4 regions of the Buttiauxella agrestis genome follow, and region 4 is predicted to be linked to each of the others. Evidence: predicted binding sites of a transcription regulator. Region 4 holds the regulator's gene; each other region holds the start of a gene.

Region 1 (3,172 bases), 390 kb from region 4:
GTGTTGAGGTGCCAAAACGTTGTAATAAACCGGCGGCGCGACAGGCGCAAAGTTCCCCCTGGCAAGTCCCCATTCCCACGCGGGTGCGGCGGCGTAAATCGCCAAGATTACTGACGGCCAAATTGTTAACCGCGTAACGGACTTCGCCTGCGGTGACGGCTTCACACTCGCAAACCAGGCTGTTGCTTAGACGATCCCCGGCCAATAGCTGCCCGGCGCGGTCGCCATGACGCCAGACCGCCGAGCGCCGGATGGTGAGGGGTAAAGAAATGACTTTGCTCAGGGTTTCTTCCGGAGAGCTTCCTGAGCCTGGAAGCGGCTCCGTTGCGGTGGTGCAAGCCTGGGTATTACCGAGCTTTTCACAAACCGCGTTCGTCGCCCATTCGGCCATCAGGCGATATGTCATCAGTTTGCCGCCGGTGATGGTGATAAACCCTTCCATCCCGTCGCGCTTTGCGTGATCAAGCAGCACGATTCCTCGGCTGGCGTTGCGTCCGGTCGGATCGTTGTCGCTTGCCACCAGCGGGCGTACCCCTGCGTAAGCGCGCAGAATACGAGTCTCCGCGAGTTTTGGCGCAAGTTTCGAGCCTTCACGAATCAGGATATCGACCTCTTGCGGCGTGACGCGCATATTGTCGATTTGGTCATATTCAATGGGCGTGGAAGTGGTGCCAATCAGTGAAATCGTATCGCCGGGCACCAGAATATCGGCGTCAGCAGGTTTGCGGCAGCGGTTGATCACCATGTTATTGATGCGATGGCCAAGAATGAGCAGCGAGCCTTTTGCGGGCAGCATCCGCACGCGCAAATCAGCATATTCCGCGATGTGCTGGCCCCAAATCCCGGCCGCATTCACCACTACGCTTGCGTATAAATCGTGCTGTTGTTGGGTTTGGTGGTTATAGACGCGCACCCCACAAACCCGATCGCTGTTGCGAATCAGACCGGTAACTTCCTGGCCGGTGAGAATTTCAGCGCCGTGTTCTCTGGCATCCAGCATATTGGCGGCGGTCAGGCGGAAGGGGTCGACGGTGCCATCAGGCACGCGCACCGCGCCAATCAATTCAGGGTTTGCGGCGGGTTCCAGGTGTAATGCTTCTTTGGGTTCGATGCGTTGAGCGTCTATTCCTGCGTCCTGGCAGGAGGCGATAAAAATAGTCTGGAGAGATAAATCGTCTTCGGGAAGGGTGATAAACAAGCCGTCGGTGCGTTCGATGCAATGGCGAGCGATACGTTTGAGGATGCGGTTTTCTTCAATGCATTCTCTGGCCGATTCGCTGTCCGTCATGGCGTACCGCGCGCCGCTGTGGAGTAAGCCGTGGTTTCGCCCCGTCGCCCCGGTGGCGATATCGTGTCTTTCGAGCAGCAGCGTTTGCAACCCGCGACGGGCGCAGTCGCGAGCAATTCCCGCACCGGTTGCGCCACCGCCGATAATAATGACATCCCTCTCTTTGCGTCCCGTCGCCATGCTCTGCTCCTGAAGAATTCTCTTGAACACAATTGAGCCACAAATCAATTTTAAAATGTTTGATATCGAGCAAATTCGAGCATAAATCGAAAGTAAAGTGTGATGTTATGCACCTTTTCGATAGTTTGTAATAAAAATGTAATATGTTGTGGGGTGTTTCACACTAACTCACCCCGATAATCCTTAACATGCGCTCGCAAATGAACATGGCTTATAAACCCTGCCACGGAGGCATTTATGCTAAGCATTTTCAAACCCAGCGCGCACCAGCCCCGGCTAAAGAACGAGCACATTGACCCAACTTATAAACGCCTGCGCTGGCAAATTTTTATGGGGATTTTCTTCGGTTACGCGGCCTATTACCTGGTGCGTAAAAACTTCACGCTGGCGATGCCGTACTTGATTGAGCAAGGTTTCTCGCGGGGGGATTTAGGATTCGCGCTTTCCGGTATTTCTATCGCCTACGGCTTTTCAAAATTCATCATGGGGTCAGTCTCTGACCGCTCGAATCCACGCGTTTTCTTACCCGCCGGTTTGATTCTGGCGGCAGCCGTGATGCTATTTATGGGGTTTGTGCCATGGGCGACATCCAGCATCGCGGTGATGTTCGTGCTGCTGTTCCTGTGTGGTTGGTTCCAGGGAATGGGCTGGCCGCCGTGTGGGCGCACCATGGTGCATTGGTGGTCCAAGAAAGAGCGTGGCGGAATTGTATCTGTATGGAACTGCGCACATAACGTGGGCGGTGGTTTGCCGCCGCTGCTGTTCTTACTCGGGATGGCATGGTTTAACGACTGGCACGCGGCACTTTATATGCCAGCCTTTGCGGCGATTCTGGTGGCGCTGATTGCCTTTGCATTAATGCGCGACACCCCGCAATCCTGCGGCTTGCCACCCATCGAAGAGTACAAAAACGATTACCCGGACGACTATAACGACAAAACGGAAGAGGAGCTGACGGCTAAACAGATTTTTATGCAGTACGTGTTCCCTAACCGCCTGCTGTGGTACATCGCCATTGCTAACGTTTTCGTCTACTTGCTGCGTTACGGCATTCTCGACTGGTCGCCAACGTATCTGAAAGAAGTGAAGCACTTTGCGCTGGATAAATCCTCCTGGGCTTATTTCCTTTATGAATACGCAGGGATCCCAGGGACGCTGCTGTGTGGCTGGATGTCGGATAAAGTGTTCCGCGGCAACCGTGGCGCAACCGGTGTGTTCTTTATGATTCTGGTGACGATTGCGACCATTGTTTACTGGCTGAACCCGCCGGGTAATCCGGGTGTGGATATGGCGTGTATGATTGTGATTGGCTTCCTGATCTACGGCCCGGTGATGCTGATTGGTCTACATGCGCTGGAACTGGCACCGAAAAAAGCCGCGGGAACGGCAGCGGGCTTCACTGGCTTGTTTGGTTATCTCGGTGGGTCGGTCGCCGCGAGCGCCATTGTGGGTTATACCGTTGATTTCTTCGGCTGGGATGGCGGCTTTATGGTGATGATCGGCGGCAGTATTATGGCCGTGATTCTGCTGCTGGTGGTGATGGTGGGTGAGAACAAACATCATCAGGAAATGAAAGCCAGAGAAAATAGCCAGTAGCCAGGTCAAATGAATGTCGGATGTCGCTACGCTAATCCGACCTACGAAAAGCCGTTGTAGGGTGGATACGCGCAAGCGTCATCCACCCTTTACATCTCTATTTCAATA
Region 2 (3,172 bases), 640 kb from region 4:
TTCACACCTTGCATCTGTTTAAACAGGGCGAGCTGGCGAATCGGCACCAGTTGCAGGTCGCTGGATGGGCGGAACGGCGCCCAGGTCAGGCCTTTCAACACCGCGGCTTCTTCTGGCGTTTTGCCGTAAGTCATGAAGAAGTCATAGATTTTGTCTTTGGTGGCTTCAGAAAGATTTTTACGCCACACGATCGGATCGCCTGGGATCAACGGGGATTTCCAGATGACTTTCAGATCTTTGAATTTCTCAGGGGCGGTTTGCTTCAAACGATCGAGGTTTTCAGTGTTGTTGGTCGCCACATCCACCTGTTTGTTCGCCACTGCCAGCGCGTTGGTTTCGTGGTTGGCATTCACTGAGCGTTTGAATTCGTTCGGTGCCGCGTTGTTCTTGGCGAAAACGTAGTATCCAGGGACCAGATAACCCGAGGTTGAGTTAGGGTCGCCGTTGCCAAAAGTCAGTTCTTTGCGTTTCGCTAACATGTCTTGCAGATTATTGATTGGGCTGTCTTTGTTAACGATCAGCACGCTCCAGTAACCCGGCGATCCGTCAGCCGCTACCGTCTGAGCAAACACCTGGCCGTTGGCGCGATCCACCGCTTCCATGGCCGAAAGGTTGCCGTACCAGGCGATATCCACTTTGTTAAAACGCATACCCTGAATGATCCCGGCGTAGTCCGGCGCGAAGAAAGCATTCACTTTCACGCCCAGTTTCTTCTCCATATCCTTCAGGAACGGTTCCCACTGCGGTTTCAGGTTTTGCTGGGATTCGGTGGAGATAATGCCGAAGTTCAGGGACTTTTCTTGCTCATCCGCATGGGCTGCGTTGAACAGGGCGCTAACGCTCAGGAGGCTGGTAAAGGCGAGTGCTTTTACGGCTTTGTAGCTCATGGCTGACTATTCCTTGAAGTAGATAGCAAAGTGGTTAAGCAGCAACCGCATCAACGCGATTTATGCTGCGGTAAAGATTTCCCAGCCGTTCGTTGTCGAACGCCGAGCTGCTTCCGTCGTAAAAAACATGACCCTGGCGCAGGGCGACAATGCGTTCGCAATAGCGCAGGGCGTAATCCACCTGATGCAGCGTCACCACGACGGTGATGCCGTCCAGACGGTTAATGTCGTGCAGCGTTTCCATCACGATGCGTGCGGATTCCGGGTCGAGTGAGGCAATCGGCTCATCGGCCAGAATCACTTTCGCCTGCTGCATCAGCGCCCGGGCAATCGCCACGCGCTGCTGTTGCCCACCGGACAGGGTGGAGACGCGTTGATACGCAAATTGCGCCATGCCGACGCGGGTCAGCGCCTGCAACGCACGTTGCTTTTGTTCGCGGGTAAACCAGTTAAAACAGGTGCGCCAGAACGGCGTGGCACCGAGTGCGCCGATCAGCACGTTTTCGAGTACCGTCAGGCGATTCACCAGGTTGAACTGCTGGAAGATGTAGCCGGTGTGAGCACGACTCTTGCGGATATCGCTTGCCAGGCGGCCCGCTTTTTGGACGGTGCGGCCAAGCAATTCAACGTGGCAATCGGCTGATTTATCAGAAGTAATCAGGCCGCTCAGATGACGTAAGAGAGTGGATTTGCCTGAACCAGACGGCCCCAGCAAAGCGACCATCTCACCTTCATTGACTTCCAAATCAACAGCATTTAATACCTGATGCTGGTTGAAGGTTTTGCTCAGTTTGTTGACGCGAATAATAGTTTGCATCACACGGCTCCTTAAAAAGTTGCCTCATGGTGCCGATGAAATGTGACGATTTTGTTAAGGATAAGTGTACATATGATGAAGAGTGAGTCTCGGCCTGGAAGTCATCAGGCTAATCAACTATTTGTCGTATTGTTTAGCGTTTCGTTTTTGGCTTTGCTTACAGATACCCTCTGGCCTTGGGAATTCAGCAATGAGCAAAAATATTATTTTTTGTGCCGATGGCACATGGAGCGCTCCTGGTGTTGAAGAACAAGCGGATGACGAAGCCGCGGCAAGTAATGTTTATCAGTTATTTGTTGATTTAAAAGGTGCCGTAGACCAGCAAAGTTTGCTGCTGGCAAATGAACAAGAAAAGACGCTTACCGATAACAGCGGCAATGTGCTGCAAGTGGCCAAATATATTCATGGCATGGGCGATCCGCATAACGGCCTGGTAAAACGACTGGGCGGCGCATTTGGTGCGAGCCTGATCATTCCGATCATTCGTGGTTATACGTTTATTAGCCGCCACTGGCAGCCTGGCGATCGGATTTATATTGTCGGATTTAGCCACGGGGCTTATACCGCGCGAATGCTGGCAGAAATGATCGTCGATCGTGGGTTGCTCAATCGTGAAAGGCTGCATTTAAACGTGCGCAATAAAGAAGAAGCCTGGCGTTTTGGTTCGTCCATTTGGGCGCAATATCTGGCTCATGCGCCGGATATGAGCCCGAGTATTTTGGGCAGCCTATTGCGCGAGCTTCCGGGGTTTTTCTGCGACAGCGTCGATCCCACTTGTATTACGCGCCCGGCTTCCATTGAAGCGGTTGCGGTCTGGGAAACCGTCGGGCAGATGGGCATTCCTAAATATTTCAACGACAAGCGTTACGGTATTTTTCGCTTTAACAGTACGGAACTGCATTCGCGGGTCAAATACGGGCTACAGGCAATTGCAATAGATGAACAACGCGTGGATTTAACCCCGGTGCTGTGGGACAACCGCGACCGTATTTTGCAGGTGATGTTTCCGGGTATTCATCATGATGTGGGCGGCTATTACAGCGGCACTGATGAAGATCGCTGTTTGTCTAATGGCGCGTATTTGTGGATGCACGATGCGCTCGATGATTTGGGCATTCATTTGGCGCGGGGCGAAGTGGTGTCTGATGCGCTTGGCCCGATGCACTGTGAATGGTATCCGCCAACGCGCTATTTGCGCATTATGCCGCGCCAGCTTCCTGCCCCCGTCAGCTCGTCAATGATGGTGCATCAGTCGGTTATCGAGCGGCTTAATGGGGGGAAAACGTTGCTGCAACAGTCGGCGATAAGCGGGGAGTGGCAGACCGGGCCTTATGTTCCGCATCCACTGCTGGATTACCTGCATGCGGCAAACGTGATTCCCATTAATTGGGCGATTGCGCGGTAAAAAGATAGAGAATGGGTTGCGTAGGGTGGATAAGCGCTAGCGTCATCCACCCTTTTCGTCAGA
Region 3 (3,172 bases), 1.7 Mb from region 4:
CGTCCATCCCGCGCTGGGTAATAAACGGTGCAAGGCGAATGCCGGTGCGGTCAGCGCCAATGGCATTGCTGATGGCTTCCAGCACTTCCTGCGCAAAACGCACCCGGTTTGCCAGACTGCCGCCATATTCATCGGTACGTTTATTCGAGGTGCGTCGCAAAAATTGGTCAATCAGATAACCGTTTCCACCGTGGATTTCCACGCCGTCAAACCCGGCAGCCATGGCATTAATGGCCGCCTGGCGGTAATCCGCAATCACCTGTTGAATATCATCATGAGTCAGTTCACGTGGCACCGGGCAGGCGACCATTTCCCCGACGCCATGGCTGTTCACTACCCACACCTGCGCGTCTGGCGACAACGCGGAAGGGGCAACAGGCTTGCCGTCGGGATGAAAACTTTCGTGAGACATACGGCCCACGTGCCATAGCTGAGAGAATATTTTGCCATCGACTTTATGGACTGCGTCCGTCACCAACCGCCAACCCGCGACCTGTTCCGCAGAATGAATACCCGGCGTCCAGGAATATCCCTGACCCTGGGGAGAAATTTGCGTGGCTTCGGTGATGATAAGCCCGGCCCCGGCTCGCTGCTGGTAATACTCTGCCATCAACGCCGTGGGGATATTGCCCGGTTGTGCGGCGCGGGCGCGGGTCATCGGGGCCATCACGATTCGGCTTTTCAGTTCGACAGCGCCAACTTGCGTGTTCTCAAACAGGGTACGTTGCTTCATGTTTTATTCTCCTGGGAGGTCAGTTATGGCTTGACTTTACGCCCTGCGAATCGCTTTGATAATGGCAGCGAAAACTGATTCTCTATTCAGGAAAACCAAATAATGGGCAAACTCGAAGATATTACGTTGCTGGTGGAAGTGGTTGAGGCGGGTGGGCTGGCTGCCGCCGGACGCCGGATGAACCTTTCTCCCGCCACCATGACGGCCAGGTTGAAAGCGCTGGAGGAGCGTTATCAGACCCGATTTTTTAACCGCTCCACGCGCGCCATCGCCCTGACTCGAGCCGGGGAGGAGTTTTATCACGCCGCGCTGCGCGTGCTGGAAGAAATGGCGCAGGCCGAATCGAAACTGACGCAAAAAGAGGGTGTGCTGAGTGGCAGCCTGAGGATCTCTGCATCGTCAGATTTTGGCCGCCAGTATCTGTCGCCTGCGTTGCTCGATTTTTCCCGCCTTCATCCTGAGGTCAGAAGCTCGGTGTATCTTAGCGAGAATGTGGTGGATTTGATTGCCAACCGTCTGGACATGAGCGTGCGCTTCGGTAACCTTCCGGACAGCAATCTGGTGACTAAATTTATTCGCCCCAACCACCGTGTGCTCGTGGCGGCGAAAAGTTACCTTGAAACACACGGCATTCCTCAGCATCCCGATGAGTTGCACGGGCATCGCTGCCTGGTGATGGAGCAACGCGGCACGCTGATGAACGAGTGGCGCTTTGAAGAAAAGGGCGAATCATCGTTGGTTCGGGTCACGCCAGCGATGGTGTGTGATGACGGCGCACTACTGCGCCAGTGGGTGCTGGCCGGAGCGGGTATCGCCAGTAAATCCTGGTGGGACGTTAAGCGCGATGTGGAGCAGGGGCGGCTGGCGGTTCTGTTTGCGGAGTGTTTTATCGGTTTCAGCCGCCATGACAAAAAACAGGTCGGCCTCCAGTTTGTCTACCCGCAACGGCGTTTCCAGCCTTTGCAGGTGACCGCTTTCAGCGAGTTTTTCATTCACTGGCTGGATAATGAATAATTCAGCCTTGATGGATTTACTCCAGGTGCCTGTTGTTATAAATCTGTAACAAATCCTTCTTACACTGCTCACTTCTGATAACAATATCGAAAGGAAGCCATGATGAGCAGACCTCTTAAGCCGCTGTTTAAACAAGAACACAGCAACGAAATCAGCAATTGCAGCGCTAACCCCGTTTTCTCAGATGTTGCCAGTGCTTTTGTCAGCCGCCGCCGTTTCCTGCAACTGGGTATGCTCGCCGGCACGGCGGTGACATTCCCGGCACTGCTGAAATCGCCTGCTGCATGGGCGGTCGAGACTGCCATGGTGCGGCCTTCTTCACTCGGTTTTAACAGCATCGCCGTTTCGACCGACGACACCGTCCGCGTGCCAGAAGGTTACGTGGCGCGACCGTTTTACCGCTGGGGCGACGCGGTGGGTTTAAAAGGCAATCTGCCAGAGTTTAAGAAAGATGGCAGCAACACGACCGATGAGCAGGCGGCTCAGGCGGGAATGCACCATGACGGGATGGCGTGGTTTGGTCTGCCGCAGGGCAGTGATGACTCGCATCACGGATTGCTGGCGATGAACCATGAGTACATCGACAATGGTTTGCTGTTTAAAGATGGTGTGGCGAACTGGAGTCTGGACAAAGTCCGCAAGGGACAGAATGCGATGGGGGTTTCGGTTATCGAGGTGAAAAAAGAGGGGGAAAACTGGGCAGTGGTTCGCCCCTCTGAGTTTGCACGTCGCATCACCGTGAACACTCCAATGACTTTAACCGGGCCTGCGAAACATCATGCCCTGATGAAAACCGCAGCCGACCCGCAGGGTGAAACAGTGCTGGGCACCATGCAAAATTGCGCCAACGGGCATACGCCATGGGGAACTTATCTGACGTGTGAAGAGAACTGGTCGGATATTTTCGTTAAGAAAGCCGCGCCGAATGCACTCGAAAAACGCTATGGCATCAGCGACAGCGATGACTCCTACCGCTGGAGTGAAGTTGACCCGCGCTTTAGCGTGGACGCCACACCGAATGAACCCAATCGCTTCGGCTGGGTGGTGGAAATTGACCCGTATAATCCGACATCAACCCCGCGTAAACATACCGCGCTCGGGCGTTTTAAACATGAAGGGGCGGCGGTGACGCTGGCTGCGGATAACCGCGTTGTTGCCTATATGGGCGATGACCAGAAATTCGAGTACATCTATAAATTTGTTTCGGCGGGCATTTACGATGCCAGCAATCGCGAATCGGCGATGAACCTGCTTTCTGAAGGCACGCTGTATGTGGCGAAATTTAATGACGATGGTAGCGGCCAATGGTTGCCGCTGGTTTATGGGCAATCAGGACTTGATCACAGTAACGGTTTTGCAAGCCAGGGCGAGTTGCTGATCAAAACCCGTCTTGCCGCCGATGTGGTTGGCGCAACGAAAATGGAC
Region 4 (3,172 bases):
ACTTCCGCCAGGCATTCGGCGGTGTCGCGCGTCATGAGATCATTTTGCGATTGCGTGACGGTATTGAGGCGCGGTGTCTGGTGGTAAAGCGCGAGACAAATCGCATCGAGCAGCGTGGTTTTCCCGGCTCCTGTTGGCCCGGTTATAGCAAATAAACCGTTGCTGGCGAACGGTTCGCGGGTGAAATCGACTTTCCATTCCCCTTTCAGGGAGTTGAGATTTTTTAAGCGCAGGCTAAGGATTTTCATGCTTCTTCCTCCACGTCATGCAGGCTCGCCACCGTTTGGGCAAATAGCGTTCGCAAACGTTGTGCGCGTTCTTCGGAAGTGTCTTCCTGAACCAGGCGGCGCTCAAAAACCTCTTCAACCGTCAGCTCACTCAGCGTTTCTTTATGCTGTTGGGCGATAACGCGCTCGCGCTGTTCGCGGCTGCGGCGCAGCAACACCACTTCGACGGGGAGCGTTTCGGTTAATTGCTGAATATGGCGTTGCATATCATGCAGATATTCTTCGGTAGCGATTTCAATATCCAGCCAAACTTTGGGTTCTGCTGGTGCATCGCGCCACTGCGCGAGTTGCTGTTCGATTTCACTCAGAGAACCTTTGATGACCGCTAAAGGCTGGCTGACAGGCACCGTCAGCGGAGTTACTTCATGAAGCACGCCTTCGGCAAACTCAACCAGATAAACACTTTTGCTCTTGCCCGTTTCGTCAAAACTTAACGGGATGGGCGAGCCGCTATAACGAATGTGTTCAGTGCCACCAATGAGTTGGGCGCGATGGATATGGCCGAGTGCGATGTAATCGGCTGCCGGGAAATGCTGCGCCGGGAAAGCATCGAGCGTGCCGATGTAAATATCGCGTACCGCGTCACTTTTGGTCACGCCGACGGTGGTTAAATGGCCGGTAGCGATAATCGGCAGCCTCGTATCCGCCCGTAATTCGCAGGCTGCGTTGTAACACTGCTGGTAATGTTCGCTGATGGCTTCCATCAATGAACGCTGCTTTTCGTGGCCGGAAAGTCCCGCCTGGCTATTTTGAATATCCCGGGGGCGCAGGAACGGAATCGGACAAAGAATCGCACCCGGTTCCCCCGATTTAGTGTTGAGTACGATAGCTTGCTGGCTGGCATCATGCCGCGCACTGGCGATGACATAAGTATTCAGGCACGCCATTAATTCGCGAGATTCATTCAGCGTGGCGACGGAATCGTGGTTTCCCGCCAGCACTACAAGGGAACAGCCGGTTTGCTGCAGTTGCACCACAAAACGGTTATACAATTCGCGCGCGTAACTCGGCGGCGAACCGGTATCAAAAATATCGCCTGCGACAATTATCGCATCCACATCATGCTCGACTGCGGCTTGCAGCAACCATTCAAGGAATGCCTGGTGCTCCGGCCCACGGCTTTTGGTATAAAAATTTTGACCAAGATGCCAGTCTGATGTGTGAATAATGCGCATTGGTTGTCCCTTGGCATAAAAAAGCGTGGCGGGATTATAAAGCGGATGAGCAAGAACGACACAATTGAGTGTCATAATTCATTGTGATGAGTCGCCAGGCATTTATGTTTTTCATAAATCTGTCATAAATCTGACGCATAATGGCACCGCATTGAAACAACAATAATTATTCCTTGAGCAGGGCGAATCATGGCGAAGCGTATTTTAGTCGTAGAAGATGAAGCTCCAATCCGTGAAATGGTGAGCTTTGTGCTCGAACAAAACGGTTTTCATCCTGTAGAAGCGGAAGATTATGACGCCGCAGTGAATCTGCTTATCGAACCCTTTCCGGATTTAATTTTACTGGACTGGATGTTACCGGGTGGTTCAGGTATTCAATTCATTAAGCATCTGAAACGTGAAGCATTAACACGTGAAATCCCTGTCATGATGCTGACGGCGCGTGGTGAAGAAGAAGACCGCGTGCGAGGGCTTGAAGTTGGGGCCGATGACTATATTACCAAACCGTTTTCCCCGAAGGAGCTGGTGGCACGCATTAAAGCTGTGATGCGCCGTATCTCTCCGATGGCGGTGGAAGAGGTGATTGAGATGCACGGACTGAGCCTGGATCCGTCATCGCACCGCGTCATGACCGGTGAGAACCCATTAGATATGGGGCCAACAGAATTTAAATTATTACACTTCTTTATGACGCACCCGGAGCGGGTGTATAGCCGTGAACAATTGCTTAATCATGTATGGGGCACCAATGTTTATGTCGAAGACCGAACGGTGGACGTACATATTCGGCGGTTACGCAAAGCGCTTGAACATAGCGGGCACGACAGGATGGTACAAACAGTACGCGGTACGGGTTATCGGTTCTCAACCCGCTTTTAATTCCTTGTCAGGAGAGTGACGCGTGCTGGAAAGGTTGTCATGGAAAAGGTTGGTGATGGAGCTGGTGCTCTGTTGCATACCTGCCGCCATCTTAGGTCTTATTTTCGGCCATTTACCGTGGTTTTTATTACTGGCAGTCACCGGACTGCTGGTTTGGCATTTCTGGAATTTACTGCGTTTATCGTGGTGGCTGTGGGTGGATCGCAGTATGACGCCGCCGCCAGGGCGCGGGAGTTGGGATCCCCTGTTGTACGGTCTTCATCAGATGCAGCTGCGCAACAAAAAGCGCCGCAAAGAGTTAGGCAATCTGATTAAGCGTTTTCGTAGCGGAGCCGAATCTCTGCCCGATGCGGTGGTTCTGACCACGGAAGAAGGGACGATTTTTTGGTGTAACGGTCTGGCGCAACAATTGCTGGGGTTACGCTGGCCGGACGATAACGGGCAGAACATCCTTAACTTGCTGCGCTACCCGGAATTTACTCGCTATCTGTCGCAAAAAGAGTTTTCACGTCCGTTAACTTTGGTACTCAATACGGGCCGCCATCTGGAGTTCCGTGTGATGCCCTACAGCGATGAGCAGTGGCTGCTGGTGGCGCGAGATGTGACTCAGATGCACCAGCTCGAAGGGGCGCGACGTAATTTCTTTGCTAACGTCAGTCACGAACTGCGAACGCCGCTCACGGTGCTGCAAGGTTATCTGGAGATGATGCAGGACCAGACGCTTGAAGGACCGCTGCGTGAGAAAGCATTAGGCACGATGCGCGAGCAAACTTCGCGCATGGAAGGGTTGGTTAAGCAGCTTCTGACCCTTTCAAAAATAGAAGCCGCTCC

The links. The regulator PhoB, encoded in region 4, activates phosphate uptake and scavenging genes when phosphate is short. The targets are predictions, from matches to a motif close to CTGTCATAAAACTGNCNNAT.
Region 1: a site for PhoB is predicted at 1,594-1,613, ahead of glpT (glycerol-3-phosphate transporter). Genes of this name have one in related genera too.
Region 2: a site for PhoB is predicted at 1,745-1,764, ahead of phnC (phosphonate ABC transporter ATP-binding protein). Genes of this name have one in related genera too.
Region 3: a site for PhoB is predicted at 1,780-1,799, ahead of DY231_RS10810 (PhoX family protein). Genes of this name have one in related genera too.

The regions. Positions count from the first base shown of each region.
Region 1 is NZ_UIGI01000001.1:3,499,280-3,502,451, reverse strand. It holds gene glpA (anaerobic glycerol-3-phosphate dehydrogenase subunit A) at 1-1,468, opposite strand, end outside; gene glpT (glycerol-3-phosphate transporter) at 1,706-3,064, shown strand; gene yfaE (class I ribonucleotide reductase maintenance protein YfaE) at 3,154-3,172, opposite strand, start outside.
Region 2 is NZ_UIGI01000001.1:4,530,936-4,534,107, reverse strand. It holds gene phnD (phosphonate ABC transporter substrate-binding protein) at 1-887, opposite strand, end outside; gene phnC (phosphonate ABC transporter ATP-binding protein) at 922-1,704, opposite strand; gene DY231_RS21495 (phospholipase effector Tle1 domain-containing protein) at 1,895-3,109, shown strand.
Region 3 is NZ_UIGI01000001.1:2,237,172-2,240,343, forward strand. It holds gene DY231_RS10800 (alkene reductase) at 1-733, opposite strand, end outside; gene DY231_RS10805 (LysR family transcriptional regulator) at 836-1,747, shown strand; gene DY231_RS10810 (PhoX family protein) at 1,850-3,172, shown strand, end outside.
Region 4 is NZ_UIGI01000001.1:3,889,735-3,892,906, reverse strand. It holds gene sbcC (exonuclease subunit SbcC) at 1-248, opposite strand, end outside; gene sbcD (exonuclease subunit SbcD) at 245-1,462, opposite strand; gene phoB (phosphate response regulator transcription factor PhoB) at 1,652-2,341, shown strand; gene phoR (phosphate regulon sensor histidine kinase PhoR) at 2,364-3,172, shown strand, end outside.